2 linked regions of the Rudanella lutea DSM 19387 genome follow. The protein of the gene in region 1 interacts with the protein of each later gene in a pairwise test. Links are inferred from orthologs where the notes say so. Each region holds a gene or a part of one and is shown on either strand. Other genes may lie near its edges. The genes, in order: rfaD and menB.

Evidence for each region.
Region 2: the proteins of rfaD (region 1) and menB interact in binary tests that used the Escherichia coli proteins (3 or more experiments, as listed by UniProt). The link is inferred for Rudanella lutea DSM 19387 from one-to-one orthologs.

Annotation. Positions count from the first base shown.
Region 1 is NZ_KB913013.1:4,600,451-4,616,508, reverse strand. Bases 4,315-7,125 are described here. They hold rfaD (ADP-glyceromanno-heptose 6-epimerase), read right to left. Parts: upstream 6,298-7,125; coding sequence 5,332-6,297; downstream 4,315-5,331. Other genes in these bases: lpxB (lipid-A-disaccharide synthase), read left to right, coding at 7,073-7,125; RUDLU_RS0119060 (6-carboxytetrahydropterin synthase QueD), read left to right, coding at 6,584-7,000; RUDLU_RS0119070 (S8 family serine peptidase), read left to right, coding at 4,315-5,222. Outside these bases: panC (pantoate--beta-alanine ligase), read left to right, coding at 1-504; RUDLU_RS0119085 (WapI family immunity protein), read left to right, coding at 672-1,103; RUDLU_RS0119080 (TetR/AcrR family transcriptional regulator), read left to right, coding at 1,448-2,056; RUDLU_RS0119075 (aminopeptidase P N-terminal domain-containing protein), read right to left, coding at 2,173-3,468; more of RUDLU_RS0119070, read left to right, coding at 3,672-4,314; more of lpxB, read left to right, coding at 7,126-8,209; RUDLU_RS0119050 (GNAT family N-acetyltransferase), read left to right, coding at 8,190-8,621; RUDLU_RS0119045 (Gfo/Idh/MocA family protein), read right to left, coding at 8,763-10,106; RUDLU_RS0119040 (sugar phosphate isomerase/epimerase family protein), read right to left, coding at 10,189-11,052; RUDLU_RS0119035 (1-acyl-sn-glycerol-3-phosphate acyltransferase), read right to left, coding at 11,285-11,854; bifunctional histidinol-phosphatase/imidazoleglycerol-phosphate dehydratase HisB, read right to left, coding at 12,169-13,320; RUDLU_RS0119020 (NYN domain-containing protein), read left to right, coding at 13,597-14,598; RUDLU_RS0119015 (DEAD/DEAH box helicase), read left to right, coding at 15,056-16,058. UniProt on the Escherichia coli protein: Catalyzes the interconversion between ADP-D-glycero-beta-D-manno-heptose and ADP-L-glycero-beta-D-manno-heptose via an epimerization at carbon 6 of the heptose.
Region 2 is NZ_KB913013.1:292,867-308,971, forward strand. The notes cover bases 1,428-4,285. They hold menB (1,4-dihydroxy-2-naphthoyl-CoA synthase), read right to left. Parts: upstream 3,340-4,285; coding sequence 2,515-3,339; downstream 1,428-2,514. Other genes in these bases: RUDLU_RS0101410 (TIM barrel protein), read left to right, coding at 1,558-2,418; RUDLU_RS0101420 (DUF2452 domain-containing protein), read right to left, coding at 3,399-3,872; RUDLU_RS0101425 (QcrA and Rieske domain-containing protein), read left to right, coding at 3,980-4,285. In the rest of the region: RUDLU_RS0101400 (hypothetical protein), read left to right, coding at 1-13; RUDLU_RS0101405 (class I SAM-dependent rRNA methyltransferase), read right to left, coding at 140-1,330; more of RUDLU_RS0101425, read left to right, coding at 4,286-4,417; RUDLU_RS0101430 (AMP-binding protein), read left to right, coding at 4,490-5,587; RUDLU_RS0101435 (hypothetical protein), read left to right, coding at 5,671-6,408; RUDLU_RS26765 (class I SAM-dependent methyltransferase), read right to left, coding at 6,380-7,015; RUDLU_RS0101445 (LEA/WHy family protein), read left to right, coding at 7,149-8,057; RUDLU_RS0101450 (serine hydrolase), read right to left, coding at 8,094-9,614; RUDLU_RS0101455 (MFS transporter), read right to left, coding at 9,735-10,991; RUDLU_RS0101460 (Gfo/Idh/MocA family protein), read left to right, coding at 11,251-12,384; RUDLU_RS0101465 (Gfo/Idh/MocA family protein), read left to right, coding at 12,477-13,622; RUDLU_RS0101470 (four helix bundle protein), read left to right, coding at 13,656-14,096; RUDLU_RS0101475 (sugar phosphate isomerase/epimerase family protein), read left to right, coding at 14,158-15,210; RUDLU_RS0101480 (ATP-binding protein), read left to right, coding at 15,737-16,105. UniProt on the Escherichia coli protein: Converts o-succinylbenzoyl-CoA (OSB-CoA) to 1,4-dihydroxy-2-naphthoyl-CoA (DHNA-CoA).

The sequences.
Region 1 (16,058 bases):
ACGGTGATGGAGGGGGCTTTCCGGCCCGGCCACTTCAACGGCGTGGGCATTGTAGTAGCCAAACTATTTAATCTGGTTCAGCCCGACCGGGCCTATTTTGGGCAGAAAGACCTGCAACAGATTGCCGTTGTACGGCGGCTTATTCGCGATCTGAGCTTCCCGGTTGAACTTATTCGCTGCGACACCGTCCGGGAAGCCGACGGGCTCGCTATGTCGTCGCGCAATCGAAACCTCACGCCCAACGAACGGCTACAAGCCCCCATTATTCATCAGGCTCTGACCCTTGCGCATGATCTGATGCTCGAAGGTCAGAGCCCCAATCAGGCCAAAGCAGCCGTCACGGGCTTGTTTTCACAACAGCCACATTTCCGGCTTGAGTATGTAGAGGTTGCCAATGCTGATACGCTACAACCTGTATCGGAGATGCAGGCACCCGGCCAAACGGCTATTTGCCTGGCGGCTCATCTGGGCAAAGTGCGCCTGATTGATAATCTGGTTTTCTAAGAGTATTCCGGGGCAGCCTGCGCACAGCCATAGTGTAGGGGGTACTGGGCATCTGGTATCCCTGTGAACGCTCATACCCGTGAGCTGCCCTGTTTTTTTAATGCGTGCGCTTCAAAACTACAAACAGAGTAAATAGGTTATCTATTTATACTCAATATCTATAGGTTATGAAGCTTGTTTCACCATTGTATTCATTCGAACTGTCTATTCTGGGCTACGGCCAAAACAACACGAACTGGCGAGACCGGAATAATCTCCGCTGTGAAATTGCCACGTTCTGGAAAAAGCAGGGCGACCGTCAGTCGGCACCGTTGCAGACATACGATCTGTCGCGGCTGTTAGTGAGTTTGGAACAATTACGGTTAAAACGCACCGCTCATGTGACCTGTACCTTGTCTGATCAGGATCTAAGTGTCGACATTTATGCCCTAACAGGCAATAAATACAAATTTCAAATTCAGCTTAACCGTAGCCTAACCCCCAACTGGCATCCGTACCCTGACTTCCCGCTTGAGATGGATATGGTTTTGAACGAAACTCAGTTTAATGACCTCATCAGCGATTTGAGCAATCAACTGGCAGTATATCCGGAAAGGTAAATCTTACCTTTTTATCTAAATTGACGGACGTAACTAAATCTATAAAGTTGCGTCTGTTTTACATTTTAGTAACCACTTATTCGAAAAGTAGACCAAGAGCAGTGCTCCGTCCAAAAACTAGTCTTAATAAGTCATTTGTTTTACTAAAAAAAAACGTTACCACTTGGTAACATTACTTTTAATTTCCATTTTTGTGTCGATGGTCGTGATACAATTGGTTACTACCAGTATTTAGGTAAACATGTTACTTAAAGCATAATCTGGATACTGCCCATTTGCATTCTTAATAACCACCAAAACAGTCAGGTAATCTTATGAAAGTAGTTAAAAGAAGGAACCGTGCGATGACTATGGAACGCATCTTGCGGGCCACTGGCGAGGTCATCGCCGAACGCGGCACTGAAAAAGCCGGGATTAACGCCGTAGCCGAAAAGGCTCAGGTTAACAAAGTACTGATATACCGGTATTTTGGCGGCTGGAACGGACTGGTCGAAGCCTACGTACAGCGGGGCTTTTTCCTGTCGATGTTCAACGAAAAGTATCTGGAATCGGTACCGGAGAATGTTCCGGCAGCCGAGCGCAGCAAAGTATGGTCGGAGTATGCGATCAACCTGATGCGTGAGTTCCGGAGCCGTAAGTCATCGCAGGACCTGGTCCGCTGGGAAATGTCGAACGGTGAAACCGAGCTCGCCAAGCGTATAGCAACCTTCCGTGACAACTCGTACGAGAAACTCATTAAAAAGTTGGCCCCCTTCCCTGAGTATGATCCAAACGCGATCACGGCCCTTTTACTATCAGGCATCACCTACCTTACCCTTATCAGCAACCAACGCGACAAGATTATGGACATCGATTTGACCTCGCAAGACGGCTGGGATCGGATCGAGAAGGCTATCCGCCGGGTGTATTCAAGCCTTAACACGGCCATGGAACTGGCCAAGGAAGCAAAGTAAAAACAAACGATTGCACCTTCGAGACCAACGTTGGCTTGCAATCAGCTCCGAATTAGTTACTGATCCAATGATACATGTATAAAAGCCTGCCCGGTTTGTCGGGCAGGCTTTTTGTATCAGGCATTCATCAGCGTTTCGATCTCGTCAGCTTCTACCGGTATCTGCGCCATCAGGTCGAGGTTTCCGTCTTCTGTGATGAGAATATTATTCTCCAGACGAATTCCTAACCCCTCTTCCCGGATGTAAATGCCCGGCTCGCAGGTAAATACCATACCCGGCTCAAACCGGCGGTATTTATTCCCCACATCGTGCACATCGAGCCCAAGGAAGTGCGACGTACCGTGCATAAAATATTTTTTGTACAGCGGTGCCTCAGGGTCTTGTTTAGCCACCTCATTTTTATCAAGAAGTCCCAACCCAATCAGTTCCGACTCCATAATCTTGCCTACTTCGCGGTGGTACTCGTCCCAAAGGTTACCCGGCCGTAACATCTGAGTGGCCTCACGCATCACGCGCAACACGGCGTCGTACACGGCCCGCTGCCGGGGGGTAAAGCGACCGTTCACCGGAATGCTCCGGGTCATGTCGGCATTGTAGTTGGCATATTCGGCCCCAATATCGAGCAGAATCACGTCGCCATCCTGGCACTGTGCGCTGTTGTCGATATAGTGCAGCACGCAGGCATTGGCCCCCGAAGCAATAATAGGCGTATAGGCCGCCCCCCGCGACCGGTGCCGCAGAAACTCGTGCATCATTTCGGCTTCGATTTCGTATTCCCACACACCGGGCTTTACAAACCGGAGCAACCGCCGGAACATGGTATCGGTGATATGAATAGCCCGGTTCAGGAGCTCCACCTCCTGCGGTAGTTTGATGGCCCGCAGATGGTGCATGAGCGGAGCCACGCGCTCCAGCGTATGCAGGGGAAACTGTTGCCGAAACCAATCAATAAACCGGGCATCGCGCGTTTGAACGGTTACTTCGGCACGGGTATGCTCGTTGGTGTTCAGGTACACACGTTCGGCCTCAAACACCATCTGTTTGAAAATAAGCTCGAACTGGCTCGTCCAGTAAATCGACCGCTGGGCAATGCCGCTGGTTTGCTCGGCCTCAGCCTTGGTTAGTTTGTGGCCCTCCCAAATGGCAATCAGCTCGCTCGTTTCGCGCAGAAACAAAACCTCCCGAAAGCGCTCGTCGGGATGATCGGGAAACAGCACCAGAATGGTCTCTTCCTGATCGACACCGGTCAGGTAGAACAGATCATTATTTTGCCGAAAGCCCATCGTCCCGTCGGCATTGGTCGGCATAATGTCGTTGGCATTGAAAATCGCCAGCGATTTGGGTTTGAGCAGCCCTGCCAGCCGCTGCCGATTGGTAGTAAATAAGGTGTTGTTGATTGGTTCGTAACGCATGGAAACGATGCTGGATACAGGGTCAGGCCTGCTAGTGGCTGACGGGCAATCCGATGATATATCTCCCCGTGAAATGCCCAGAAACTAACATAGTCTGCCCTTTTGTTAAGTTTGCAAAGAAAACCATTGTCGGTGAAGTTATCTAACCGACGGGGTAGTTTACGCACACCCCTTCTTTATACCAATATCTTAACCTGGAAACCATGACGCAACGCATCGTACTGTGGCTGTTGCTTTGGCCCGCCCTTTGTTGGGCTACCCCTACCAAGCCAGAGCCAGCTAAATACTGGATTATTTTCAAGGATAAAGATCCATCGGCGGCTCCCGCCCTATCGCCCGGTACGTTGCACAGCCGACAGCTACGCGGCCTCCCCGTTGATGATACCGACCGGCCGCTCTCGGCCAATTACCTTGCCCAGCTCCGGCAAACTGGCGTTACGCCCCTGTGCCGGTCGCGCTGGTTCAATGCGGTATCGGCGCAACTTAGCCCGGCACATGTAGCCCAGGTAAAGCAGCTCTCGTTTGTGAAAGAACTGATTCCGATTGACCGCCACCTGGTGGTTACGGGCCTGCCCGACGCCGACCTGACCCGCCCGCAACTAGCACCGGTCATGAATCAGATTCAGGCAAACGAGTTTGCCGCGGCTGGCCTTACGGGCCGGTTTGTGAAAGTGGGCGTCTTGGATGCCGGCTTTTTTGGGGCCGACTCCGCTGCCGCGCTCAAACACCTGTTTGTGCGCAATGGCGTGCGCACCGTGCGCGATTACGTAAACGCCAAAAAGACGAAAAACGACCTGTTTCATAATCTGGAAAGCATGTCTGATTTTCACGGCACCGAAGTAATGGCCGCTATTGCCGGCCTCGACCCCGCCGAGAATATCCAGTACGGCCTGGCTACCGACGCTACGTTCTATTTGGCCCGCACCGATCAGGGCAACCGCGAGTTTCGGGGCGAAGAAGACAACTGGGTTCAGGCGATCGAATGGCTCGACAGTCTCGGCGTACGGCTGGTGAATACCTCACTGGGCTACGCCCGTGGGTTTACCGACCCCAAAGAAAACTACGAACCTAAGCAGATGGACGGCCACACGAGTGTCATCAGCCGGGCTGCCCAAATGGCCGCCGATAAGAAGGGCATGCTCATTGTGGTCTCGGCCGGTAACGAGGGCGACGACCGCAGCTGGCGCATTATCAGCACCCCGGCCGATGCACAGGGCGTACTGGCCGTTGGGGCTACCAACTCGCGCCTTTGGAACCGCATTGGGTACAGCAGCATTGGCCCCGAAAGCCTGCCTTACCTGAAACCAAACGTATCGTGTTTTTCGCTGTATGGGACATCGCTATCGGCACCGGTCATCACGGGCTTTGCGGCCTGTATCATGCAGGCCAACCCTAGGCTTACCAACCGCGAGGTTATTGAGCTGATCGAAAAATCGTCGCACCTGTACCCTTACGGCAACAATTTTGTGGGCTACGGCGTACCACAAGCCTCGCGCGTGCTGGCTATGCTGCGCAAACAACCGCTATCGGCAACGGCCCGGTCGGTGAATGCGTCGGGCAAATCGGTCAGCCTGCCCCTAGGTTTGAATGACAAGGAAACGGTTTCTATTTTCCGCAAGAAAGACGAAACCCATGTTATTCAGCAGGAAGCCCTGAAGGTGAGCAACGGAAAGCTGCTCATCAAGCGGGTCAATGGCGAAGCCCGCACCACCGTCGATCTGAAAAAAGAAGTGATCGAAGTGATTTGGGACTAAACGTCTTACAGGCTATAAACAGCAGAACGATGGCGGCCCGCTTTTGACCCTTCTGAAAGGTTAAAAGCGGGCCGCCATCGTTGCGTTATCTAACGTCTGCTTGTCTCTTTCAAAGATACCGCTTGCCGTGCAGGTAGTTTTGCACGTAATCGCTGATGCCGTCTTCGAGCGAATGAAACGGCTTGTCGTATCCAATAGAGCGTAGCTTGGCCATATTGGCCTGCGTGAAATACTGGTACTTGTCGCGAATATCAGTGGGGGTATCGATAAAGTCGATGTTTGGGTCGCGGTCCATGGCCGCAAAGGTGGCGTTGGCCAAATCGAGGAATGTGCGGGCCTTGCCGCTACCGAGGTTATAAATACCGGAGTTACGCCGGTGGTGCATCAGAAACAAACACACCTCTACTACATCTTTCACGTACACAAAGTCGCGCATCTGCTCACCGTCTTTAAAGTCGGGGTGGTGCGAGCGGAAGAGCTTCATACCACCCGTTTGGCAGATCTGATTGTAGGCATGGAAAATAACCGATGCCATCCGGCCTTTGTGGTACTCGTTGGGGCCGTACACGTTGAAAAACTTCAGACCGGCCCAGAAAAACGGTTTTCGCTCCTGCTCAAGCGCCCAGATATCGAACTCATTTTTCGACTCTCCGTAGGGGTTAAGCGGGCGGAGCTGCGGAATCACCGATTCGTTGTCGTCGTATCCTAACTCCCCCAGACCATAGGTAGCCGCCGATGAAGCATAGACGAGCGGAATCTGGTAGTCAATACATTTTTGCCAAATCTTCTTGGAGTACTCGACATTGAGGTGGGCGAAGATTTCGTAGTTAAACTCCGTGGTATCGGTACGGGCCCCAATGTGAAAGATAAACTCAATCTCCTGGTAGTTAGCCTCCAGCCAGTCGAACAGCTCTTCACGGTCGACACGCTCCTGAATGCGTTTGTCCGCTAAGTTAGCTGCCTTCTCCGGGTGAGAAAAGTCATCAACGGCGACAATAAAATTGAAGTTTTCTTCATTCAACTTATTGATTAAACAACTGCCAATGAACCCGGCAGCCCCCGTTACAACAATCATATTCAGTAAATCTAAAGCGTATAGTGGCTATTGATTAAATCAGAAGGCGTGATTAGGCAAAAAGTGGCCCAAAGGTAGGGTGTATGCAAACAGAAACCTATACCTTATTTAAGGGAAAAATATAACTTTTTCAATACCAAAGAAAGGCAATGTGATGCTACAGAGCCGATTAACCCTATCTAAGCGTACAGGCTAACTGCATTTTTTTAGGACTTCGTAAAGTTGTACCTTTGCCGCTTTTACAGTGGGCGTTGTCTGGAAAAACCGCCCTTAACAAACCAGAATAATGGTATACATTAGCCGAACAGAACACTTCAACGCGGCCCACCGGCTCTTCAACCCGAACTGGTCCGACGAAAAGAATAAAGAAGTTTTTGGCCCCTGCGCCAACTACAACTGGCACGGGCACAACTTCGAACTGATTGTCACGGTCAAAGGTGAGCCCGACCCCGATACAGGCTTCGTAATCGACCTGAAAGTACTGGGCGATATGATCAAACGGGAAATCATCGATCTGGTCGATCATAAAAATCTGAACCTCGATGTACCCTTTATGCAGGGGAAAATGGCGAGCTGCGAGATCTTTGTGATGGAAATCTGGAAAATACTCGAACGCGCCCTGGCGGAGGTTTCGGAGGCCCGGCTGCATCAGATTCGGCTGATCGAGACACCCAAAAACTTAGTAGATTACTACGGAGAGTAAAAAGTAGCAGTAAGCAGCAGCAGTAGGTAGTTGTGCTGCTCACTGCCACTGCCCATTGCCACTACCGACACTATGCGTTACTACTTCATAGCCGGCGAACGCTCCGGCGACCTCCACGGGGGCAACCTGATCCGGTCGATACGGCAGCATGACCCCGACGCTCAGTGCCGGGCTTACGGCGGAGAACAGATGCAGGAGGCCGGGGCTACGCTGGTCCGTCATTATCGGCAGATGGCCTTCATGGGCTTTATCGAAGTAGCCAAAAACCTCGGCACTATCCGCCGGATCATGCGCGAGTGTCAGGCCGATTTGCTGGCCAACCGTCCTGACGTTCTGGTCTTGATCGATTATGCCGGTTTTAATCTGCGCATGGCCCGGTTTGCCAAAAAACACGGCATTCCGGTTTTCTATTACATCTCTCCGAAAGTCTGGGCCTGGAATCAGAAACGCGCCCTCACCATCAAAGCCCTCGTCGACCGGCTGTTTGTGATCTTCCCGTTTGAGGTCGACTTTTTTAAACAGTACGATTACGAGGTCGAATACGTGGGCAATCCGCTCATGGATGCGCTCACGGCTTTTCGTCCGAACCCCAACTTTGCCATTGGGCCACGCCATCTGGGTCGGCCGGTAGTGGCCTTGCTCCCCGGAAGCCGCAAACAGGAAGTCGAAAATATGTTGCCCGTAATGCTCGAAGCCTCGCGGCAGTTTACCGGGTATCAGTTTGCCGTGGGCACCGTCGATAACCTTCCCAGGGCGCTCTACGATCGTCTGCTGGCCAATTATCCCGATGTAAAGCGGGTAGAAGATGCCGCTTACGACCTGCTGCACGTTGCCGAAGCCGCGCTGGTTACCTCAGGCACGGCAACGCTCGAAACCGCCCTGCTCAACGTGCCCGAAGTGGTTCTGTATAAAACCCCGCGCTGGTGGTACGAAATCGGCAAGCGGATTCTGGCGGTCCCGTACCTGTCGCTGGTGAATCTGATTGCGGGTAGGCTGGTGGTTCACGAACTGATTTACGATTGTACCCCCACCCGCGTTGCCGACGAACTGCGGGCTATTCTGGTGGGCGGCAAACGCCGGGACGCCATGCTCCGCGATTACGCCGAGGTGCAGCAAAAAGTAGGTGGCCCCGGTGCCTCTGAGCGGGCTGGTAAACGCATGGTCGAACTGGTTAAATCGTACGCAACGCATGGCCAACCTAACGCTTAAACCCATAGCGGCCGAGGATACGCTCGCCCTTCGCCACTCGGTACTGTGGCCCGACAAACCGTTTGACTACGTGCGGCTCCCCGACGATGAGGATGGCTTTCACCTAGGCGGCTTCGTCGACGGTGAGTTGGTTTCGGTCATTTCGCTGTTCATCACCGAGGGAGACGAGACCACACCCCGCATGGCCCGGTTTCGCAAATTTGCTACGGCCCCGGCTCATCAGGGACGCGGCATTGGCACCCAATTGCTCAACCACGTGATCGAACAGGCCCGGCACCGAGGGGCAACCCATATCTGGTGCGATGCCCGCCTGACAGCCGCCGGATTTTACGAGCGGTTCGGGATGCGAGCCGAAGGCGACGTCTTTCACAAAGGCCCGATTCCCTACAGCCGCTTCGGCATGCCGCTGTGAGGGCGTTTATCCTTTGTTGTTTATAGTTTTTGGTGGTCAACGGTACGGTTTCTGGCTTTCTGAAGAGCCGAAGATGACCAGCATACAGAAAACGAAAAGGCGGGCACTCGGCCCGCCTTTTCGTTTTCTGTATGCATTCGTTTACATCGGAGGCTCCCAACCTTTGTGATACTCCCGGCTCCACAGTTTCATCGCTTCCCGATCGCGGATGTGGCCGTTTTTGGGGTCTACGTCGAACGATTTTTTTGTGCGGTAGCTAATGTTGGCTAAGTGGCTGAGTAACGTACTCTTGGCTCCCTCGTCAATAGGCGACGCCTGTTTTTCCTTACCCCGAATGGCTTCAAAGAAGTTGACAACGTGACGGGTCGTCATGTCGCCACCGCCACCCAGAGCCGTGCCAGCCTCATTGCCTTTGGCTTTGCTGTCTTTGATGAGCTTACCCTCGCGGCTAAACAGTTTATAGCCATTCCGGTCAACATATACGCTACCATTGCTGCCGTAAATTACCGTCCCCCGATCGCTGCCGTAAGTCAGGTAGCCATTGCGGCTCTTGCCATCCCATTTGATGATCTTGTCGCCGGGGAACCGGAAGGTAGCGTCCATCGTGTCGTACATCGTCCAGCCGTCGTTCAGGAAATGACGCTTGGCTGCTTCCACGCTCACGTGCTCTGGAAAGTCGACCTGCAACGCCCAGCGGGCAACGTCGAGTTCGTGAGTAGCATTGTTGCCACTTTCGGCGGTACCATACAGCCAGTCGTACCAGTGCCAGTTATAGTCCCAAGTATCGTGCATGTAGGGCGTACGCGGGGCTGGTCCCTGAAACAAATCCCAATCCAGGCCATCGGGTACAGGTGCGGCTTTCGGAACTGGCACCTCGCCCCGGTTGGCAATGTAAAAGGCTACTGCTTTATAAGGCGTACCGATAGCGCCGTTGTGAATCTGACCGATGATGTCGATTGACTCAACCGCCGACCGCTGCTGATTGCCCATCTGAATCACCTTACCGTATTTGCGCTGGCATTCGGCCAGAATCTCGCCCTCGCGGGGGCTATGGCTACAGGGTTTCTCTACGTACACGTGCTTACCCGCCTGTACAGCCATCCAGGTGCCGGGGGCATGCCAGTGGTCGGGGGTTGCGTTGAACAGGGCGTCGACGTTTTTATCGGCAATCACCTTCCGAATGTCGTTTTCGAGTTTCGGTTTGTAGTCGATAAACTTCGAAAACTTCTGCGCGCCCGACTCCCGCTGCTTTTTCATCACATCGCAGAGGTACACCAACTCCACGTTGCTGCTTTTGAGGCCAATTGGTTCGTAGTAGGCCCCTAACCGGCGGCCCAACCCGGCAATAGCCACGTTGATACGCTCGTTGGCCCCGATGATTTTGGCGTAACTCTTGGCCGACATACCGTTGGCCAGCCCCCCAACCGCCAGTCCGGCCGTGCTGAGGGCAGCTTTCTTTATAAACTCTCTTCTTGAACCTTCCATTAATATCAGATACACTTAAGGGAATGAATCGCTTGCCCCGCCCGGTCTGAACACCCCGTACGTGGGTTCACTTGTGGGGTAATCAGGATTTACGTTTGCCCGAACGCGTCGCTTCGCAAACGCCCCGGAAATAGCCTACCGACTCAGCAATACCAGCCAGCGGGTCTTTCATGTCTTTCTCATATTCAAGACTGCACGAACCAGAATACCCCACTTTCCGCAAAGCCTGTACGAAAGCGGGCACATCGATCACCCCCCGGCCCAGCTCGCAGGTTTTGCCTTCTTTCGAGGCAGCCGTTACGTTTTTGAGGTGAATATCGAAGATACGTTTCGTATACGTTTGCAGGTCAGCCACGGGGTCGTCGCCGTTGCGTCGGTCATGCCCCATATCGAAGCAGAACCCAATGCGTGAATCCAGATTTTTAATCTCGTTCCAAATCGAAACGGCATTGGGATACAACGCTATATCGGGGCCGTGATTGTGGATGGCAAAGCGCATATCATACTCTTTCACCTTCTTATCCACGTACGGCAGAAACTCAGTGTTGGGCACGCCAATTATCAGCTTCACCCCCACCCGCTTGGCATAGTCGAAGGCCCGGTCTACCTCAGCCTCGCTTTTCATATAAATTGGCCCAACGGCATATCCCGTCACATTCGACTCTTTCAGCTTGGCATGAAAGGCTTCAATTTGTTCGGCGGTACTGTTGAGCGGCAGGTGAAAGTCTTTGATACACAGGTAACGAACATCCACTTTGCGCATCATTTCGAGCGCCTGATCGAGCTTGAAGTGAACGAAGGTATAGCCCGCCATGCCTAATTTGAACAGATCTGTATCGGGGGCAGCGGTTGTCTCGGGAGCATGGGCAGATGCGATCACGGGGCTCATACCCGCAGCGGCCAGATAACCACCTGTGCTCTTAAGAAAGGTCCTACGTGTTGTCATGGGCAGTAAGTAATCCTGTGTTTGATGACTAATCCGCCTATTTAAGTTCGTAGCAACCTGTTTATACCCAAGTGTACCGCTAAGTTTCGGCATTTGCCGTCCGTAACTACCCACATGGGCAGTTTAAGAATGGGGCAATGACGACCTGTAGCCGTATCCAACAGGGTCAGCAAATACCTTTTAGCGAGAAACTGTATCTGAAAGAGAATAGAGAATGGGACGGATTAGCCGCCTACATCACGCCGGTAGCTTCCCAGCGTTTGAGCCAGGTTTTTTTCTTGCCCGGCACCTTGCTGAAGAATTCGTAGAAGGGCAGCATGTCCTGCTCGTAATTGCCCGTTACGTAGAGGGGTTCGCTCAGAATAACCCGGCGGTTGGTCCAGTCGAATCCGGTCAGGATCAAGGGCACATTGGCCTTGAGAGCCATATAGTAAAAGCCGGTTTTGAGCTTTTCGACATCGCTGCGGGTGCCTTCGGGCGCAATGCAGATATGTAGTTGGTCGGCTTTGTTGAGCACATCGGCTACGGCATCGACCATATTGCGCGACTTATCGCGGTACACAGGCCGCCCGCCGAGGGCACGGAACAGCCAGCCAGCATACCAGGTAAAAAGCGAACTTTTGGCCAGGTACTCAATCCAGATATGGATGGTAGGCCGTACGCCCAACCCAATAGGAAAGTCCCAGTTGGTTGTATGCGGAGCTACTACCCAAATTGCTTTGGGCAGATGATGGGGAACCGGGCCGACAACCCGCCAGCCGTACACCGAAACAAATAACCAACGGGCAATAGCACCGAGCATAGGTGGGAGTACATTGAACTACAGACACCAAAGACTGATCGAGCTATGGCCAGGCGGCCAACTCCATCAGTCTTTAATGTCTGTAACCCTGATTAATATTTCCGCTCTTTGCTTACCAGCCAGCGCCCCGTAATGTACGACGCTGCCAACAGAATTACATAGAACAGAAGTGTACCGATTGTTGAAAAATCCATTGTCAGAAACAGGTTGTTTTTTGGTACGACAAAATTAAGCCGAGACATTGGACTTTAACTATGGGTTGTCCGACTTTTTTACCGAACCCCAGCCCAATCGCTTTCGTCCAATCCCCTGCCCTACAGCACTCCTTTTGTGCTGGGCAGGTTGTTTAGCTCGTTTATATCCCGCCGAACCGCCATTTTGATCGCTTTGGCAAATGCCTTAAACACAGCCTCAATTTTATGGTGTTCATTATCCCCCTCTACCTTGATATTGAGGTTACACTGGGCAGTATCGCTGAATGACTTGAAAAAGTGGAAAAACATTTCGGTCGGCATTTCCCCAATTTTCTCCCGCCGAAACTCCGCATCCCACACAATCCAGGGCCGTCCCGAAAAGTCGATCGCTACCTGCGCCAGGGCCTCGTCCATGGGCAAGAGGAATCCGTACCGGCTGATACCCCGCTTGTCGCCAAGAGCCTTGCGGTACGCTTCGCCCAGCGCCAGCGCCGTGTCTTCAATCGTGTGGTGTTCGTCGATGTGCAAATCGCCCTGCACCCGAATGCTTAGGTCAGCTCCTGAGTGCTTGGCCAGTTGGTCGAGCATATGGTCGAAAAAGCCAAGGCCCGTCTGCATATCGGCCCGGCCCGTTCCGTCGAGGTTTAGCTCAATCCGAATTTGGGTTTCTTTGGTGTTTCGCTCAACGGTGGCCGTGCGGGCGGGTAGCCGCAAAAATTCGTAAATGGAGTGCCAGTCGCCCGAGCTGAAAGCAATGGCATTGCGCATTTCGTCGGTCATCCCATCCACATCGGCATTGAGCACCGGCGAGGCCTCGCCCGCATTGGGCAGAAACAAGATCGCTTTAGCCCCCAAATTAATGGCCAGTTGCACATCCGTCAGCCGATCACCAATCACGTAACTATTGGCCAGGTCATATTCCCCGGTGAGGTAGTCGGTGAGCATCCCCGTGCCCGGCTTGCGGGTAGTCGAGTTGTCGCGCGGGAAGTGTTTATCAATATGAATGCTGTCGAAATGGACATTTTCGGCCGCAAAGGTCTCGAGCATCTTGTTATGTGCAGGCCAGAAGGTCTCTTCCGGGAACGAAGCCGTTCCGAGGCCATCCTGATTGGTCACCATAGCCAGTACATAATCGGTATCCTGGGCAATACGGCGCATTCCCGAAAGTACCCCCGGAATAAAGGTGAGCTTCTCTAACGAATCGACCTGCTGGTCGGGCTGCGGCTCTACAATGAGGGTGCCGTCGCGGTCGATAAACAATACAGTTCGCATGAGCGATTGAAAAAAGGCGGTTGTAAATAGCAAAGGTACAGCCCCGCATCCGGAACTGACAAAAACAAAAGCTTTTCGGGGCTTCGAACTCCTGAAACTACGCAATTATCGTCCGCATAATCTATCTTTGTACTACGTTATACAAGACAACAAGACGCAATTACACCAAAGCACCATTTCAGTTTATACTTAACCTAATTCCTTCCTCTATCCAACATTGAATTTGTACGTATTAAAGTAAACTAAGCATAGATTAACATTTCAATTAGTAACAAAATGTCAGACAATCGTAGCAAGTTGACACGTATTGGCGTGTTTTACGACGGTAATTATTTCCTACACGTAAGCAACTATTACAATTATTCTCACGAACGTCGTAGCCGTATCAGCATTTCAGGTATTCACGAGTTTATCCGGCGGCAGGTAGCCGAGGAAGAAGATACCGATGTTCGGCTATGTCAAATTGTTGATGCACATTACTTTCGGGGGCGTCTCAATGCCCACGAAGCCCATCAGCGGGGCAACCAACTGTTTTATGACCGCCTGTTCGACGATATTCTCATGTCGGAAGGGGTGGTTACGCACTATCTGCCCGTAAAAACTTATCAAGGTTACCGGCAGGAAAAAGGGATCGACGTATGGCTGGCCCTCGAAGCGTACGAGCTGGCTCTGCACAAATCATTCGACGTGGTCGTGCTGATTTCGGCCGATGGCGACTATGTACCGCTGGTGCGCAAACTGAATACCCTCGGCTCACGCGTGATGGTACTCAGCTGGGATTTCGAATTCCTTAACGACGAAGGAGAGCGCATCGTGACCCGGACCTCGCAGGACTTGCTCGAAGAGGTGTCGTACCCGATCTCGATGCACCAGGAAATTGACAATCGGATTCGCAAAAACGACCCGATTGTGCAGAATTTGTTTGTGAAGCAACAGCAAACCCGCATGAACTTTTCATCGGGCAATGCACCCACGTACGGCAACGGGCCTGTTGCCAGCAATGGGAACGCCAATAATCACAACACCTACCCCGACGAACCCAATTACAACACGGTTGATCTGGACAATGGTGAAGAACTCAAAATCAGCACGATTCGGAGTCTGAAATCGGGTTATGGGTTTATCAACTACCCACCCAACAACCTGTTCTTCCACTATACGAGTCTGGTTGGTGCCGACTTCAACGAACTGCAGGTTGATGACGAGGTTTCGTTTAAGATCGGGAAAAACGACGAAGGCAAAGATATTGCCGTAGAGGTACACCTGCTGGCCCCGTAGGGCACCTTCAGCGTGGTTTTCAGGAGGTAAGCCGGGCGCTCCCGAGCGGGCCTCCACTTAGAATAATACAAATTTAATAGGGCTAAATTTTTTATTTAGCCCTATTTTTCTTACTTTTACGCAAGTTTTCAAGCGACACTCGTCGCATTGCTTTGTCTCTCCTTTTTTATCATCGCGTAGGTAGGTCTGACAGAGCTCTCCGGGTGTTTAATGGTGGGTCATCTGTGTGGGCGCTTCTTGGATAGAAGCAACCGGTGTGGATTCGTTTGCGCGTGGGCTAATCGTTCGTCTTTGTTGTCTGCTGGCTTCCGTATATCGGAGCGTTGGGTCTTTGGGACTGGTCAGGGTAAGTAGGGCAACCGCACGGGCGGTTTCTAAAGTTTAATCTCGCATATCACGCCGACTACCGGCACTCACTTCGCTTGGATGATAATTCATCCTTATTCAGTTATTATTCATGGAAGTGAATCAAAATGAGGAGTTCCAAACTCCGCAGGAAGACGCGCCCGTAAAGGCCGCTCCTAAAAAAACCAAATCAAAAAAAGCAGTTAGCGCTGAAACATCGGTTGAAGAAACCGCTGCTGCCGACGTAGCACCGGTGGTTGAGGCCGCCGTTGAAACGGCACCGGTGGCCGACGAAGCCGAGGTAGTCGTTGAAACCGTAACGGTACAGCCCGCAGCTGCCGACAGTACCGCTCCGGTAACGCTCGAAAGCCTGCTGGTTGACCCCAAGCAGCGGACGTTTGCCCAGCTGAACCTGTCCGACGAACTGCTTCGGGCCGTGACCGACATGGGATTCACCTCGCCTTCGCCGATTCAGGCCGAAGCGATTCCGGCTATCATGACCGGTCGCGATGTGATCGGACAAGCCCAAACCGGTACGGGTAAAACCGCTGCGTTCGGTATTCCGGCCCTCGAAATTGTGGACCCAAGCGAGCGCCATGTGCAGGTGCTCATTCTGTGCCCAACCCGCGAATTGGCCCTTCAGGTAGCCGACGAAATGCGGAAGCTTTCGAAGCACAAGCGTGGCGTAAAAGTAGAGGCCATTTACGGTGGTGACTCTATTGAGCGGCAAATTCGCTCCCTCAAAAGTGGGGTTCATGTAGTAATCGGGACGCCCGGCCGCGTGATGGACCACATGGAGCGGAATACCCTGAAGCTCGACAATGTGAAGATGATGATTCTCGATGAGGCCGATGAGATGCTCGATATGGGCTTCCGCGAAGACATCGAAAGCATTCTGGAAGACATGCCCGAAGAGCGCCAGACGGTGCTGTTCTCGGCTACCATGTCGAAGCCGATCATGACCATCACGCAGCGGTTCCAGCAGGATCCGATTCTGGTGAAAGTGATTAAGAAAGAATTGACCAACACCAACATCGAGCAGGTTTACTTCGAAGTAAAACCCAAGGCGAAGGTGGAGGTAATGTGCCGTTTGATTGACACGTACGACCTGAAAC
Region 2 (16,105 bases), 4.3 Mb from region 1 along the record:
GGAGGTGCTTTAATACGTAATGTACAAGTGGTTAATGCATAATGAATAATGGGCTGACGCCAGCGAAATCCTCGTGCGTCAGCCCATTATTCATTATGCATTAACCATTATGCATTAACCATTATGCACTCAGCATTCCTTATTCTACCCAGAGTACTAACCCCTTTAGGTACCCGCCTTCGGGGTGAAACAGGCTAACGGGATGGTCGGCGGGTTGGCTCAGATGGTGGAGCACCCGCACTTGCCGCCCGGCTTCGATAGCGGCAGCTACCACGGTATTATAAAACAGCTCGCGGTCAACAACCTGTGAGCAAGAGAACGTAAACAGGATTCCCCCTTTAGCCACTCGTTTCAGCCCTTCGGTATTGAGCCGTTTGTAGCCCTGCACGGCCCGGTGCCGCGCCGAAATATTTTTGGCGTAGGCCGGTGGGTCGAGCACTACGAGGTCATACTGCTCGGGGTGCGCTTTCAGGTAGGTCATCACATCCTCAGCAATGGCCTCGTGCTTTTCTTCGTTCACCCCGTTGAGGGCTACGTTACGGTTGGTGAGGTCGATGGCTTTCTGTGACACATCGACCGAGTGCACCTGCTCTGCACCCGCCCCCAGCGCATACACCGAAAAGCCTCCCGAGTAGCAAAAGGCATTGAGCACGCGTTTGCCGTGTGCGTAGCGAGCCAACAGCTGCCGGTTATCGCGCTGATCGAGGAAAAAGCCGGTTTTTTGGCCCGTCACCCAATCGACCCAAAAGCTGTGGCCGTTTTCGTGGACCTCGTGTGGCGTTTCGGCCGTACCCAGCAGGTAGCCATTTTGAACGGTTTGGCCGTAGATGTCCGGTACAGTATCGGCGCTTTTGTCGTACACGGCAATTAATTGGTCGCCGTACACATTTTTGAGCGCTTCGGCAATCAGGTGCCGTTCCCGGTGCATCCCGATGGAGTGAGCCTGCACAACGGCTACTCCGTTATAGTAATCAATAATGAGCCCCGAGCAACCGTCCCCTTCGCCGTGTACGAGCCGGTAACAGTCCGTTTGTTTGCCGGGGAGAGTGGCAATGATGGCCTCGCGGAAGTGCCGGATGCTGGTTAGTTTCTGTGTCCAGTAGTGAACGTCGGGGATGATGCGTTCGAACGAAAAAATCCGGACGGCAATGCTTCCATCGTGGTAATGGCCCGTTGCCAGATAATTGCCTTTTTTATCAAAAACTTCAACTACGTCGCCATCCGTCAGATTACCTTCATAGCGGCTGACAGCTCCGGAAAAAACCCAGGGGTGAAATCGGCGAACGGCTTCATCGCGATTGGCCTGGAGGTATATTTTGGATAATTGCATGATATTGAGTTGTAAGCTACCAAACGGAGCATTGCAGAGAAGCGGGTGGGTACGAAGACCGTTACTTTTTAACCCTCGGTTAAACGCTGTGGCTCGTTGCGTGTCTCAGAGATGTAGCTCATTTCGGCAGGCGAAATTACGAAGATTTAGCGGGGCAACCCGTAAGTTTGGGGGTAATCTGCCTTTTGGGCATATACGTTGTTCCTATTTACCAATTTAATATGTCGATCAATCGTCGCGATTTTCTCAAGCGTACCGGCGTACTGGCTGCCGGTGCCCTCGCTCTTAACCATACAGCCGCTCTGGCTGCCAAGAACATAGGTGTTTTTGGGGTACAATTGTACAGCGTTCGGGATGTATTACCCAAAGATCCGAAAGGTATTATGACCCAACTGGCGCAGATGGGCTATCGTCAGTTTGAAAGCTACCAGGGCAACCAGGGCTTTTTGTGGGGGATGAGTCCGAAAGAGATTAAGTCGTTCCTGAACGACATTAACGTGAAGATGGTCAGCACGCACTTCAACTACGGTGGGCAGGCGAATAAACCCGACGAGTTGAAAAAAAGCTTCGACATGGCCGCTGAGGCTGGCCTGACGTACGCATTGTGCCCATACATTGGGGCTCAGAAGTCATTTGACGACTGGAAGCGTATTGCTGATGGGTTCAACAAAGCGGGTGAACTGGCCCGGCAGAGTGGGGTCAAGTTTGGTTACCACAACCACGACTATTCATTCAAGGCGCTCGACGGTAAAATTCCGCAGGAGTACCTGCTGGCTAATACCGATCCGAAAAATGTGATGTTTGAACTGGATCTGTGCTGGATTGATGTGGCGGGGCAGAATCCCGTAGAGCACCTGAAAAAGTATGGCAAGCGATATGAGCTGTGCCACATCAAGGATTACAAGAAAGAAAACGGCAAACCCGTTCAGAATGACCTCGGCAAGGGGAACGTTGATTTCAAAACAACCCTCAAAACCGCCCGGGACAACGGCATGAAGTACTTTATCGTGGAGCAGGAAGAATACCCAACCTCGCCTATGGAAAGTATGAAAATGGACGCGGCTTACATGAAGCAGTTGAGTGTATAATAATCATCGATGAGTGATGAGTTATACGTGATGAACGATGAATGGGCTGCCGCTAAAATTTTACTCATCGTTCATCACGTATAACTCATCATTACATCAGGGGAACTTCGGGAATTTGCTAAAGTCGGGTTTCCGCTTCTCCAGGAAGGCATTTTTGCCTTCTTTGGCTTCTTCAGACAGGTAATACAACAGAGTGGCATCGCCCGCCAGTTGCTGAATACCTGCCTGCCCGTCGAGCTCGGCGTTGAATGCCGCTTTGAGCATTCGCAGGGCAATAGGGCTCTTTTCGAGCATCTTCCGGCACCATTCAATGGTGGTTTCTTCCAGCTTATCCAGGGGCACAACCTTGTTGACCAGCCCCATGTCCAGGGCTTCCTGTGCGTTATACTGATCGCAAAGGAACCAGATTTCGCGGGCTTTTTTCTGTCCTACCACTCGGGCCAGATACGACGCCCCAAAGCCGCCGTCGAACGAACCCACTTTGGGGCCCGTTTGCCCGAACCGAGCATTTTCGGCCGCTATGCTGATGTCGCACACCACGTGCAGTACGTGACCACCGCCAATAGCGTACCCGGCTACCATAGCGACTACTGGCTTCGGAATCCGGCGGATCTGCATTTGCAGGTCGAGCACGTTCAAGCGAGGCACCTGATCTTCGCCGATATAGCCGCCATGCCCCCGCACCGACTGATCACCGCCTGAGCAGAAGGCTTCGCCCCCTTCGCCGGTCAGGATAACCACGCCAACGCGCTCATCTTGCCGGGCAATCTCCATGGCTTCCGACATCTCCTTTACCGTCAGCGGGGTAAAGGCATTCCGCTTGTGCGGGCGGTTAATACTGATCTTGGCGATCCCTTCGTAATACGAGAAAATAATCTCTTTGTACTCCTTAATAACCTCCCAGGGGTAGTTGCTTTGCATATGAGTGATGAATGATAAGTGATGAACGATGAGTGATCTCGCGTCAGCAAGTTTATCACTTATCGTTCATCACTCATCGTTTCAAAATTGGTTTCGTGATACTGTACATCCCACGTATGGTCGGCCATCATCCGGACGGTGGCGAGGCAACGTTCAAAGGGGAACTTGCGCCCCCATTCGTTCGGAGCTACCATCGACAGCAGGTCTGTACCGTTTTTACGGGTGTAAAAATAATAGGTATGTCCTACAACAGGCTCAAAACTCATTTGGGCGGAGTAAATCCGCTCCGAAATCTCGACCCGGTTTCGAATCGCTGTGGCCTGTTCGGCCAGCAGTTGCATCTGTTTGTAGAGCTGGGATAGCTGGAGGTCGGTTTGCTCGCGCATGGCGGTCACAGCCCGCCCGGTTATTTTCCCCTTGTCTTCGGGGCGAATCACTGCACCACCCGCCGTATGGGCGTACTCCATCAGACCGGGGCTTTCGGCTACTTTCTCCGGTGCAATGGGGTTAATGATCACTTTGGCTTCTTCCATAATTGATTGATAAACCCTTCGTGAATTGCCTTTGTTTTGGATTTGCAGGGCTACAGACCTGCGGTTCGCGGTTTATCGTTAGATTAGCGTCAAAGATACAAAGCCACATGGAAGCTCTTTCAAAAACAATTGATCGACACACGTTTTTTCGGGTACTCGGGGCGAGTTTAGGTGTGGTTAGCCTGAGTAGCTGCGAAACCAAAGCGGATGATCTGAGTCCGGCGAGCGATGCGCTCGACCTGACCATTCGGCTCGATGATGCCCGGTACGTTGACCTGCTCAAACAGGGTTTCTATGTGGTTGTGAACAACCGCGTGATTGTGGCGCATATCCAACCAAATCAGTACGTAGCGGTATCGCCTAAATGCACACACGAGGGCTCTACGCTTGTATATCAGGCGAACAACAACGCTTTTTATTGCCCGTTCGACGGTTCGCGTTTCGACCTCAACGGTAAGGTAATCTTCGGCCCGGCTACCCAGCCGTTGGTGGTGTATAAAGTCTCTAACGACCAGAAAAGTAATACGTTACGCATTTTTGGATAAGTTGCACGGGTGCTGATTACCCACATATCTATTGCCTGACAAACGTGCCTCTGTTCGGGGTATTTTCCCTTTATGTATAGTTTCGACGGTCGGTTACCGGTTGACCAATGGCCTTTGCCCACCCACACGTACGCCGAGCAGGCGGTAGCGTTTGCACGGGCCTGGCAGTCGGGGCAGGCGACGTTTGTCCTGCATACGTCGGGTTCCACCGGAACACCCAAGCCCATTACGCTCACCCGCACTCAGATGCAGGCAAGCGCCGAGCTTACGGGGCAAACGTTCGGGTTGCAAGCCGGCGACAGGGCGCTCTGCTGTCTCAACACGGCCTACGTAGCGGGTACTATGATGCTGGTGCGGGCTTTGACGCTTGGCCTGCGGCTGGTGCTGGTTGAGCCGTCGGGAAATCCGTTGACGTTGTTTAAGACGGGTACCAACAATTTCGATTTCTTTGCCTTTGTGCCTCTTCAAGTACAGGCAATACTGGGCCAGACGCCCGAGAAAATCGAAATACTGAACCAAGCTAAGGCTATTTTGCTGGGGGGGGCAGCTACCTCGCCGGTGCAGGAGGCTCAGTTGCAGGTCATTGCGGCTCCGGTCTATGCTACCTACGGAATGACCGAAACGGTTTCGCACATTGCCATTCGCCGGTTGAACGGCCCCAACAAATCCGACTTTTTTACCGCGTTGGATGGGGTCGAGTTACGCACTGATGCCCGGCACTGTCTGGCAATTCGGGCGGCCGCGAGCAATTTTGCGTGGGTGCAAACCAACGATGTATTTGAGTGGGCCGACGGGACGGAGCCTGGCAAACGGTTTCGAATTCTGGGGCGTGCCGATTCGATTATTAATACCGGGGGCGTCAAGGTTCAGCCCGAGCGGGTTGAGCAGATTGTACAGAGGGTTCTGGCTATCAATGGGTTGTCGCCCCGGTTGTTTGTGGCTGGAGTGCCCGATGAGCGGTTGGGTGTGCGGATTGTTCTGGTGGTCGAAGGCAAGGCCGAGGCTTTGCCGGAACTCGAAGCCAGGCGTAGCGAATGGACTGAGCAGGTTCGTCGGGAAATTGGCCCCTACGCTGTGCCGAAAGACATTATCTTTGTGGCCACATTCTGCGAAACCCCGACCGGTAAAATTGACCGGAGTAAGACGCTGCACTTAGCCATTGGGCAGTAGTCACGGGCTTCGCCTTATTGTTTATTGGTCATCCAGAGAGGCTGGGCAACCCCAGGAATCCATGACCAATGACCCCAAGCACTATGTTTAAAAACGTACAGATACGCTTCCAGACGGCCCGGTCACTCCCGGCTCCATACGCTTATTTCTTCACCCTGGCGGTTCGCCCGGCGTTTAAAGACTATCTCGCCGTTGACCTGAGCGTGACCTACCCGGATCGCGATGATATCGACGACGATGAGCTCATTGCCGAAGGCTACACCCGCGACGACGATTTTGCCTGGAATGGTCGGTTTGGGCTTGTGTGGCAACAGGCCATGGCGTCGCTGGTGCAGAAAACGAAGCTGGAAACCCTGAATGAAGAAGAGCTTGACGAGGATGATGACTTCTGGGAGGTGTCTCTGACGGCGGAAGACGGCACCCAAAAAACGGGGATGCCCGCCAATTATGAAGATTGGCAATACCTGATTCAGGAACTGATGCAGGCTACGTACGAAGCGGCCGGCCGCGAACGTCCCTTCGAGCTAACCTACGTTGAACCAGGTCGGGAGGGGGATCTGGAGGTGCAGATTACAGCCTCCTTTGCCGAACGAACCATAAACCTGCAAACAACCCAAAACGGACGGTCGAAGACGAAAACGTTGCCCTGGAAAACGCTTCAGTCGATTATGAGTACCATTTATGATGTGGATTTCGACCCCGAAGAAGCCGAACTAAAGCGCCCCCGTCGGGCGGGAGCGTGGCTCAACCTGGGTACTGAAGAATGGTACGACGTTGGGCCTTATGAAGATATTACGGCGATGCTACGGAAGATCGGCTAAACAGCACCGAAAGTACCATACCGTTCACGGCTGCCTCCTGCGCGACAGAGGGCAGCCGTTTTTGTATCAGTGGGAGCCAATCGGGTAGTCGATTGGTGCGTAAGCCTGCCGTCCATTGAAAAAAAAGAAGCATGGCCCTGACGAGTGCCCGTTGCCACCACACGTTTGTCGGAACAAAGTCGGTGACGAGCCAGAAGCCCCCCAGCGTCAGGTGTTGAAGGAGCCGGGGAATCATGCGTTCGGCCAGCCACGGCTCCGAAAATAAATCAAGCACAAAGGGAGTCAGAATGACGGTGAACCGTTCCTGCTCTGACAATGACGCTTCGGTGCCCTGCATGAATGCTACCCGGTTACGGCCCGGGTGGTGTTGCACCCGTTTCTCTGAAAGTGTGAGCATTTGGCCCGAGGCTTCAAGGTACACAACATGGTCGGGCGCACAACGGTCGAGCACCTGCTTGAGCAACCAGCCGGTGCCGCCCCCCAGAATGAGCCACCGCCCCCCATTCGGTAGCCGGTCCAGCAAACTTATCTGTGCCCGTTGAAGTGAGCGGCCAAAAACCAGCCGTGCCAGCGGGTCGTAGGTGGATGCGATGGTGTCAAAAGTCATTTAGTTCATCGAAAATAAAGCGAAACGGGCCAGTTTCTGTTAAGTGTTATCAGGTAATAATATTAAAAAGGTAGAACAAATAGTTTGTTTACCGGGCTCTCGTAAAGCCGCACACAACGTAAACAGAAACGGGATGAAAAAGGGATGGATTGTGGCGCTTCTTCTGCTTTTAGTAGGGGCTATTGGAGCTTACGTGTGGTACAGCCGACTCAAAAACGAAGCGCAGGCCGAAGGGGGGGCTTACGATGATACGCTCAAGCCGCGTCTGGAAATGAGCACTATGGAGATCACAAACATGGACGACGACGTGATTACGATGAACGTGAAAATGCTCATTGACAACCCTTTACCGGTTGGGTTCAAAGCGAATAAACTGCGTTACACGGTGTATATGGCCAAAACGCCCATCATTGAAGAGTCGTACGCCAAAACGATCGAGGTTGAGTCGGGTGATAGCACGTTTATAACGCTACCCATGAAGCTGCAAACCAAAAAAATGATGGCCGTACTAAATGCCCTTGACCAAAAGAACATCGACAGTACGACCTATGGGGTCCGGGCCGCGTTTGACCTTGACGTACCAATTTTGGGCGAGCGCACCTTTACGCAGACATTTGAAAAACGGTTACCGACGGTTTATGTCCCCAAAATAAAGATAGAAGACCTCGACTTTGGCAAAATTGGTCTTAAACGTACCGATGTGGCCGCTAAGGTGAGCATCGAAAATCGCAATAGCTTCCCAATTCAGTTTACGGATACGCACTACCGGGTGTCGATCGACGGTAAGGAGATTGCCGAGGGCCACCAACCCGAGCCGGTAGTCATCAGAGAGCGAGCCACCACGCCTGTTGTGTTTCCTGTAACCATGAAGCCGGGCAACACGTTGGGCCTGTTGCCCAAAATGCTGTTCAACAAAAAGGATACGCCTTTTCTGGTGACTATGCAGAGCAAGTTAATCGCTAAAGGAGGCAACAAAATGCTCAACCAAAGCCAGATGAATACGGTAGTGCGGGGTACGCTGGCCGATCTGAAAAAGGATTAGCGTCAGCACTATTCTGTAATTCGTGTTAAGCTGACTTTAACGCGCTGCTTTTGTAAACACGTACGGGTCGTACTCCACAAAGTCGCTGGCTTTGATTTCGACGCTTTTTACGGTATTCCCATCGACGCTAAACCGGGCCGGAAACACGCCAAATGCCTGATTGGAGTACGTTAGCCGAAAGGTGTTATCGTCCATATACTCAAGCCGGGCCGTCATGCGTGGGTGATGTTCAAACAGGACATCGAGCCCCGTGCCAGCTGGCTTTAGCGTAATGGTTCCGTACAGTTCGTTACGGTAGGTTCCGGCAAAAGCCATCAGAGGCAGCGATGGTTTGTTTCCTTTGGCAACCCGGTCGGCCAGAGCTTTGAGCGTAGCCTGTTCCTCAGCCATGCCCGCGCGGGCTTGCTTTAGAAAAAAGGCGCTGCGGTTTGTGTACGGAACGCCCAGATAGGCATCGAGAATCTGATACCGCAATGCCTCAAAGAAGCTCTGATTGTCGTTGTTGGTCAGAATGGTAATGGCCAATTTTTCTTCGGGTACAAAGCAGGTATTTGTCACAAAGCCGAAGGCCCCGCCGGTATGCCAGAAAATCTGCCGCCCGGCATAATCTGCCGATAGCACACCCAGGCCATACGTTTGAAAATGGCGGGGCAATACCGTCGACTTGCGGCTGCCGACGATTGTGTTGGCGTCGCGAGTACGTTGAACCACACTCCAGGGCAGAATCCGCTGCCCATCGAGCCGACCGCTGTCGAGCTGCATCATGAGCCATTTACTCAGGTCTTTCACGCTCGAGACCATGCTGCCTGCCGGTCCTAAATTGTCGACGACGTCGTACGGAATCCGGCGCAGAGGGCCAAAGCTGCTGGTATGGGGGCGGGCTACGTTGGAGCGGTTTTCGGCCCCGGCCGTGAGCATGTACGTATTCGTCATGCCCAGCGGTTTGAGCAGGTTCGTTTCAACGTAAGCTTCCCACGATTGGCCGGTCACCTTCGGAATGATTTCGCCTGCCGTAACGAAAGCCGAGTTGCAGTAGCCGTAATCCTGTCGAAACTGCCCGGTTGGTTTCAGAAGTCGCATCCGCCGGATTACTTCGGCACGGGGAAGGTCGGTGTTCCAGAAGGTAAAATCGCCCTGAAAGGTCTTGGTCCCCAGCCGGTGGCAGAGCAAATCGCGCACGCTAACCAGAGCCGTTGAGGTGGGGTCGAAGAGCTGGTAATCGGGGAAGAACTTGGTCACCTTGTCGTTGAGTGACAGTTTCTTGTCATCTTCCAGCTTGGCAAGCGCCGTACCCGTAAACAGTTTGGTGTTCGACGCAATCAGAAACAAGGTGTTTTCATCGACGGGCTCACTTTTACCGGCTTCACGCACGCCAAACCCTTTCGACACAACTACTTTGCCGTCTTTCACAACTGCAATGGCGAGTCCCGGAATCTGCCAGTCGGCCATGCCACGCTCAATGTAGCGGTCGAGGCTGTCGGCGATAAACGCGGGTGGTTGGGCGTGGAGGAGACAGGACGAAAGGAGGAGGGAGGAAAGGAGAAGCAGGGGTTTCATGGTGAAATTGTCGTAGCGTGTAGGGGCGTTTCCGGATAAAATGAGACGTTGGACACAAAGAAACAAAAAAGCCCCGCAAGTTGCTGCGGGGCTTTTGTTCGGTGTAAAACCGTGTTGGTATTACAACTGCGGCTGCTGGGCTACCGTCGACTCATCGACGTGGGTAACCTTGCGGTTGCGCATGAAGAACCACAGCGCCGTGAAGGCCACAATCAGGATGATTGGGAAGGTGGTCATCTTGGCCAGTGTCGCCTGACCAGCCGCCAGTTCGAGGGCGTCGCCCGTCAGGCCAGCGGCCGATTTAGCTGCCCGCTCCGTGTCAATCCAGCCACCGATGATAGGCTGGAAAATAGAGGTTGAGAACATACCAACACCACCCATTACCGACATGCCCAGGGCGCCCGAAGCCGGAATCCGCTCGGCTACGAAACCGATCATGGTTGGCCAGAAATAACACACGCCAATAGCGAAGAACACAGCCGCTACGTAAGCCATTGGGCCCGTTACGCTGCTGAAAAGGTAAACACCGATGGCGGCAAAAACCGCTCCGCCGAGCAGTACACCCGTTTGGTCAAGTTGGTGGATGATAGGCCCACCGAAGTAACGGCCAACGGCCATCAGACCGGTCACCAGAGCCAGAATCAGCAGCGGGCTTGCTCCCGACTTGCTCATAATCAGACCTACCCACTGCTGCGGACCAAACTCGCTAATTGCCGTCAGGGCCATGCAGCAGAACATGAAAATGTACAGCGGTGTCAGCATAGCCTGGAAGTTGCTGGCCAACGAGGTTGAACCGGCCACTTTGGCGGTTGGGAATGTCTGACCAAAGAACAGGAACGCGTAGATGAGGGTCGGAATCATGATCACCCAAATCTGCGCCTGCCAGGGAAGGTTCAGGTTTTCAGGACCCATGAACAGCGAGATCAGGCTACCTACCACGATACCACCGGGGAACCACATGTGGAATCGGTTGAGCATCTTGTTCATGGTAACGCCCGAGTACATATCGGCAATCATGGGGTTACAGGCCGCTTCGGTACAACCATTGCCAATACCAATCAAAAAGGTTGAAATCAGCAGCGTGGTATAGCCCTGTGCGTAGATGGTGAGCAGAATACCCAGCAGGTGACACACAAACGCAATCTGCATGATCGTCTTGGGGCCAACGGTGTAGTACACCAGACCGCCGATAATCATAGAAATGGGGAAGCCCAAAAACCACATCGAGTTAATAAAACCCAATTGTTCGGCAGAAAGGCTTAGCTCGGTTCCCAACTGGGCCAGGATACCCGCCCGGATACTGAACGAGAACGCCGTGGTAATGAGAGCGAAGCAACTGGCGTAAAATAGTCGCGACTGATTGACAGCTTGGTTCATTTGGTAGACAATTAGGGGGTTTAGACTGGAGTTAAAGAAAGATCATCCAAAAAAGTAGGGGATAGGGCAGGATTACCCGCTACACCGTTCTTTTTGGCCAAAATTTTAGAAAAAAATGGATTTACGCTAATTTCCGGCCGTAAAAATTATCGCACTGTGCAACGGGTAAAGCGGTTCCTTCGGCCACTTTACTACCGTAGTGATTACGTTTCACAGCATCAACTTAAACAGTAGCAAGTATATGCATCGCAAATTGCGCATGGGTCAGATCGGGGGTAGCCTCGATGCATTCATAGGAGCTGTTCACCGTCGGGCCGCCACATTTGATAATGAAATTGAGTTGGTTTGTGGTGTTTTTAGCCAATCACCCGAAAAATCGAAAGCAACCGGAAAGGCCCTGTACCTGCCCGATAATCGTGTTTATGAAAGCTTCGAGGAGATGATTCTCCGCGAAAAAGAACTGCCCGAAGGCGAGCGTATGGACTTTGTCAGCATCGTGACGCCTAACCATATGCACTTCCCACCGGCCAAAATGGCCCTCGAAAATGGGTTCCACGTTATTTGCGACAAGCCCATGACGCTGAACCTGGAGGAGGCCAAAGAGCTGGTTGGCATTGTGGAGAAAAGCGGATTGGTCTTCGGCCTGACGCACAACTACACGGGCTATCCGATGATTAAAGAGGCCCGCGATATTGTCCGTAACGGTAAGTTGGGGAAAATCCGGAAAGTGGTGGTCGAGTACCCGCAGGGCTGGCTATCGAAGTACGAAGAAGGCAACAATTACAAGCAGGCGATTTGGCGTACCGACCCGACCAAATCGGGCGCGGCCGGCTGTATGGGCGACATTGGCACGCATGCCGAGAATTTGGCTGAATACGTAACGGGTCTGAAAATTGAAGAATTATGCGCTGACCTGAGCACGTTTGTCCCGGGTCGTTTGCTCGATGACGACGGCAACGTTCTGCTCCGGTTTGAGGGCGGAGCCAAAGGCGTACTGCATGCCAGTCAGATTTCAAATGGCGAAGAGAACGCCCTGAAAATCTACGTGTACGGCGAACTCGGCGGTCTGGAGTGGCATCAGATGGAGCCCAACACCCTGCACTACAAATCGCAGGAAGGCCACCGACTGTTGCGCCCGGCCGTAGGTGATCTGAGCGCAGCAGCCAAAGCACACGGCCGGATGCCATCGGGCCACCCCGAAGGATTCTTCGAAGCATTTGCCAATATTTACCGCAATTTTGCCTTTGCCGTAAAGGCACACATGAACGGTCAGCAGCCCGATCCGCTGTACGATTTCCCGTCGGTGTACGATGGCGTTCGTGGCCTGGCGTTTATTGATACGGTACTGGCATCGAACAGCTCTAATGAAAAGTGGACGAAGTTTAAAGAGTGAAAGAGTGAAAGAGTGAAAGAGCGATGTCTGAAAATCCCTTTCACTCTTTCGCTCTTTCACTCATTCACTCTTTTGATAATCTAAATACATACATGCAAAAAATCCAAGTTGGTGTTGTTGGTACCGGGTTTATCGGCCCCGCTCACATTGAAGCACTCCGTCGGTTACCCAATGTTGAAGTCGTTGCCCTCTGCGAAGTGACGCAGGAGCTGGCCGAATCGAAAGCCGCTCAACTGGGTATTCCCCGCGCCTATACATTCGATGAGCTGCTCAAGCAGGACGACATTCAGGCTGTGCATATCTGTACGCCCAACTTCCTGCACTACAGTCAGTCGAAAGCGGCTCTGCTGGCGGGTAAGCACGTGATCTGCGAAAAACCCTTAGCCAAGGATCTGGCCGAAGCCGAGGAACTTGTCGCTCTGGCGAAGCAAACCGGTCTGGTCAATGCTGTTCACTTCAACCTGCGGTACTACCCGCTGGTGCGTCAGATGAAGGTGATGCGCGAAAAAGGCGAACTGGGCGAGGTGTACAGCATTATTGGCTCGTACCTGCAGGACTGGCTCTTTTACGAAACCGACTACAACTGGCGTCTTGAGCCCGATAAGTCGGGTGATTCGCGGGCGATTGCCGACATTGGCTCGCACTTGATGGATATTCTGGAGTACGTGACCGGCGTGAAGACCACCGCCGTCATGGCCGACTTCAATACTATCCACAAAACCCGTAAGAAGCCGCTGAAGGCCGTTGAGACCTATTCGGGTAAGATGCTGCAGCCGGAAGATTACGCCGATGTACCCATCAATACCGAAGACCATGCCAACGTATTGCTTCGTTTCGACAACGGCAATCGGGGTGTTGTCACGGTGTCGCAGGTGTCGGCTGGCCGGAAGAACCAGCTGAAAATCGAGATTTCGGGCTCGAAGAAAACGTTTGCCTTTGATTCAGAATCGCCTAACCAACTCTGGATTGGTAACCGCGACGGCTACAACCAAACCATGACCGACGACCCGTCGCTCGTACATGCCGAAACGCGCTCGGTGATCAGCTTCCCCGGCGGGCACAATGAGGGTTTTCCGGATACGTCGAAGCAGATGTTCAAGGAAGTGTACGCAGCTATCGAAGCCGGTAAGCAACCTGAGAACCCCACGTACCCAACATTTGAAGACGGCTACCGCGAACTACTCATCTGCGAGCGGATTCTGGAAAGCAGCCGTAAGCAGGCGTGGGTGGAGGTGTAAAGGTGAAAGAGCGAAAGAGTGAATGAGCGAGTTATGACAACCGACGACAAAGACGAAACGAATATGGATTGGTCTGTTGAGGAGTATATTGTTGACTATTCAGGCCATTCTAAAAGTGAGTTTTTGGACGATATTCAAGGGCGATTGAAGAAATTTATGCTCCGTTGTCTGTCGGTTTGCCGGGCATTGCCGACTGCGTATGAAGCACAACACTTCAGTCGGCAGCTAATTCGTTCATCGTCCTCGGCTACTGCTAATTTTCGTGCCGTCCGGCGTGGGCGCAGCGAGAAAGAGTATTATGCAAAATTGAGTGTCGTTATTGAAGAACTCGATGAATCACTCTTTTGGCTCGAAACACTGGTGGATGCCAATTTGGTAGCATCGTCTCGATTAGCAGGCCTTCTCGACGAGGGCTATCAAATCCTCAAAATCTTGTCCAAATCACGTAAAACAGCAACAAAACAGAGAGAGTGAACGTGCGGAAGAGCGCTCAACCGGCACTCTTTCACTCTTTCACTCTTTCACTCTTTACATCATGAAAACAATGAAAGGGCCAGGTGTTTTTCTGGCACAATTTCTCGGAGATACAGCCCCTTTTAACTCTCTCGATACCATCGCCCGTTATATGGCCGACCTCGGCTACAAGGGCATTCAGCTTCCGACCTGGGACCCACGGGTAATTGACCTGAAGCAGGCTTCGGAAAGCAAAACGTATTGCGACGAGCTGAAAGGCAAACTCGCCGATATTGGCGTCGAAATCACCGAACTATCGACCCACCTGCAAGGGCAGTTGGTAGCCGTTCACCCATCGTACGCAGCCATGTTCGATGGATTCGGGCCGGCCGAACTGGCGGGTAAGCCGAAAGATCAACAGGCGTGGGCCGTGAATCAGCTGATGATGGCGGCCAAGGCGAGCCAAAATCTGGGGCTCACCTCACACGTTTCGTTTACGGGGGCCCTGTTGTGGCCGTTTATGTACCCGTGGCCGCAGCGCCCGGCAGGCCTGGTTGAAACGGGCTTCACCGAACTCGCCAATCGTTGGAAACCAATCCTGGATGCGTTCGACGAAGCAGGTGTGAACGTCGGGTACGAACTGCACCCCGGCGAAGACGTGCACGATGGTGTCACGTTTGAAATGTTCCTCGAAAAGCTGAACAACCACCCCCGGGCCGGTATCAACTACGACCCGAGCCACTTTGTGTTGCAGTGCCTCGACTATCTGCAGTTTATCGATTTCTACCACGAGCGTATCTACGCATACCACGTGAAAGATGCCGAGTTTAACCCAACGGGCAAGCAAGGTGTGTACGGTGGCTTCCAGGGCTGGGTTGAGCGGGCCGGTCGGTTCCGTTCGCTCGGCGACGGTCAGGTTGATTTCGGCGGTATTTTCTCCAAACTGGCGCAGTACGACTACGACGGCTGGGCGGTGTTGGAGTGGGAGTGTGCCCTGAAGCACCCTGAGCAGGGAGCCGCCGAAGGCGCGCCCTTCATCGAAAGCCACATTATCCGGGTTACGGAACGTGCTTTCGACGACTTCGCCGGTACGGGTGCCGATGAGGCTTTTAACAAGAAGGTTCTGGGGCTGTAATTGGTGCTCCTCCCAAATAAACATGCATGAGTCATCCCGAATTTTAGGGTAGTCTAGGCCTCGACCCAACCCAACGCCCCGTAAGGGGCCCGATGTTGGTAGAAAAGACGTCTCCCAAGAGAACCCGAGCCCCGAAGGGGCGTAACTTAATTCGAGTTACGCCCCTTTGGGGCTCGGCTATTTGGATCATTTTCCCCGTTAGCTACAGATATTAGGCCTCTAACGGGGCATCCTGGGGGAACGTGGGCCTGAACCATCAAGATGTTGAAAATTCGGGATGCCTCATGTTTTGTGTTACGTACTGAGGGTAGGACTGCCAAAAATCAGGTTAGATAGAGAGTAAGGAGACCAGTAAGTAAGGTTAGCGGGGCATAGAAAAACTTTTTCGGGCCTGTGCCGTATTTTGTTCTAAATCAAACGTGTCAGCAAGGCGAGGTAGCAAGGCATGAAAACTTGCAGCCTGACATATCTTAACGCTACTGGCGCACGTAACCCCATATTGAGCTTCATATTGCCTAATTCCATCATGACAGGAGCCGAAACGTCGAATCATTTTTTGGCGGGCGGTGGTGAAATGGGTGCCTTGATTCGGTCGATGGATTGGTCAAAAACCGCTCTTGGACCCGTCGACACCTGGCCACAAAGTTTACGCACATCCGTTAGCCTATGTTTATCCTCTACCTTTCCCATTCTGATTGCCTGGGGGCCTGAAACAATCCAGATTTATAACGATAGTTACCGGCCGATCTGCGGAGCTAAACACCCCGAATCTATGGGGCAAAACTTTCGAATCTGCTGGGAAACCGCCTTGCCCGTTGTGGGCGACGCCTTTACGCGTGGGCAAGAGGGCGAGGGAACGTACATCAAAGATCAGCGGATGTTTCTGGATCGCTAC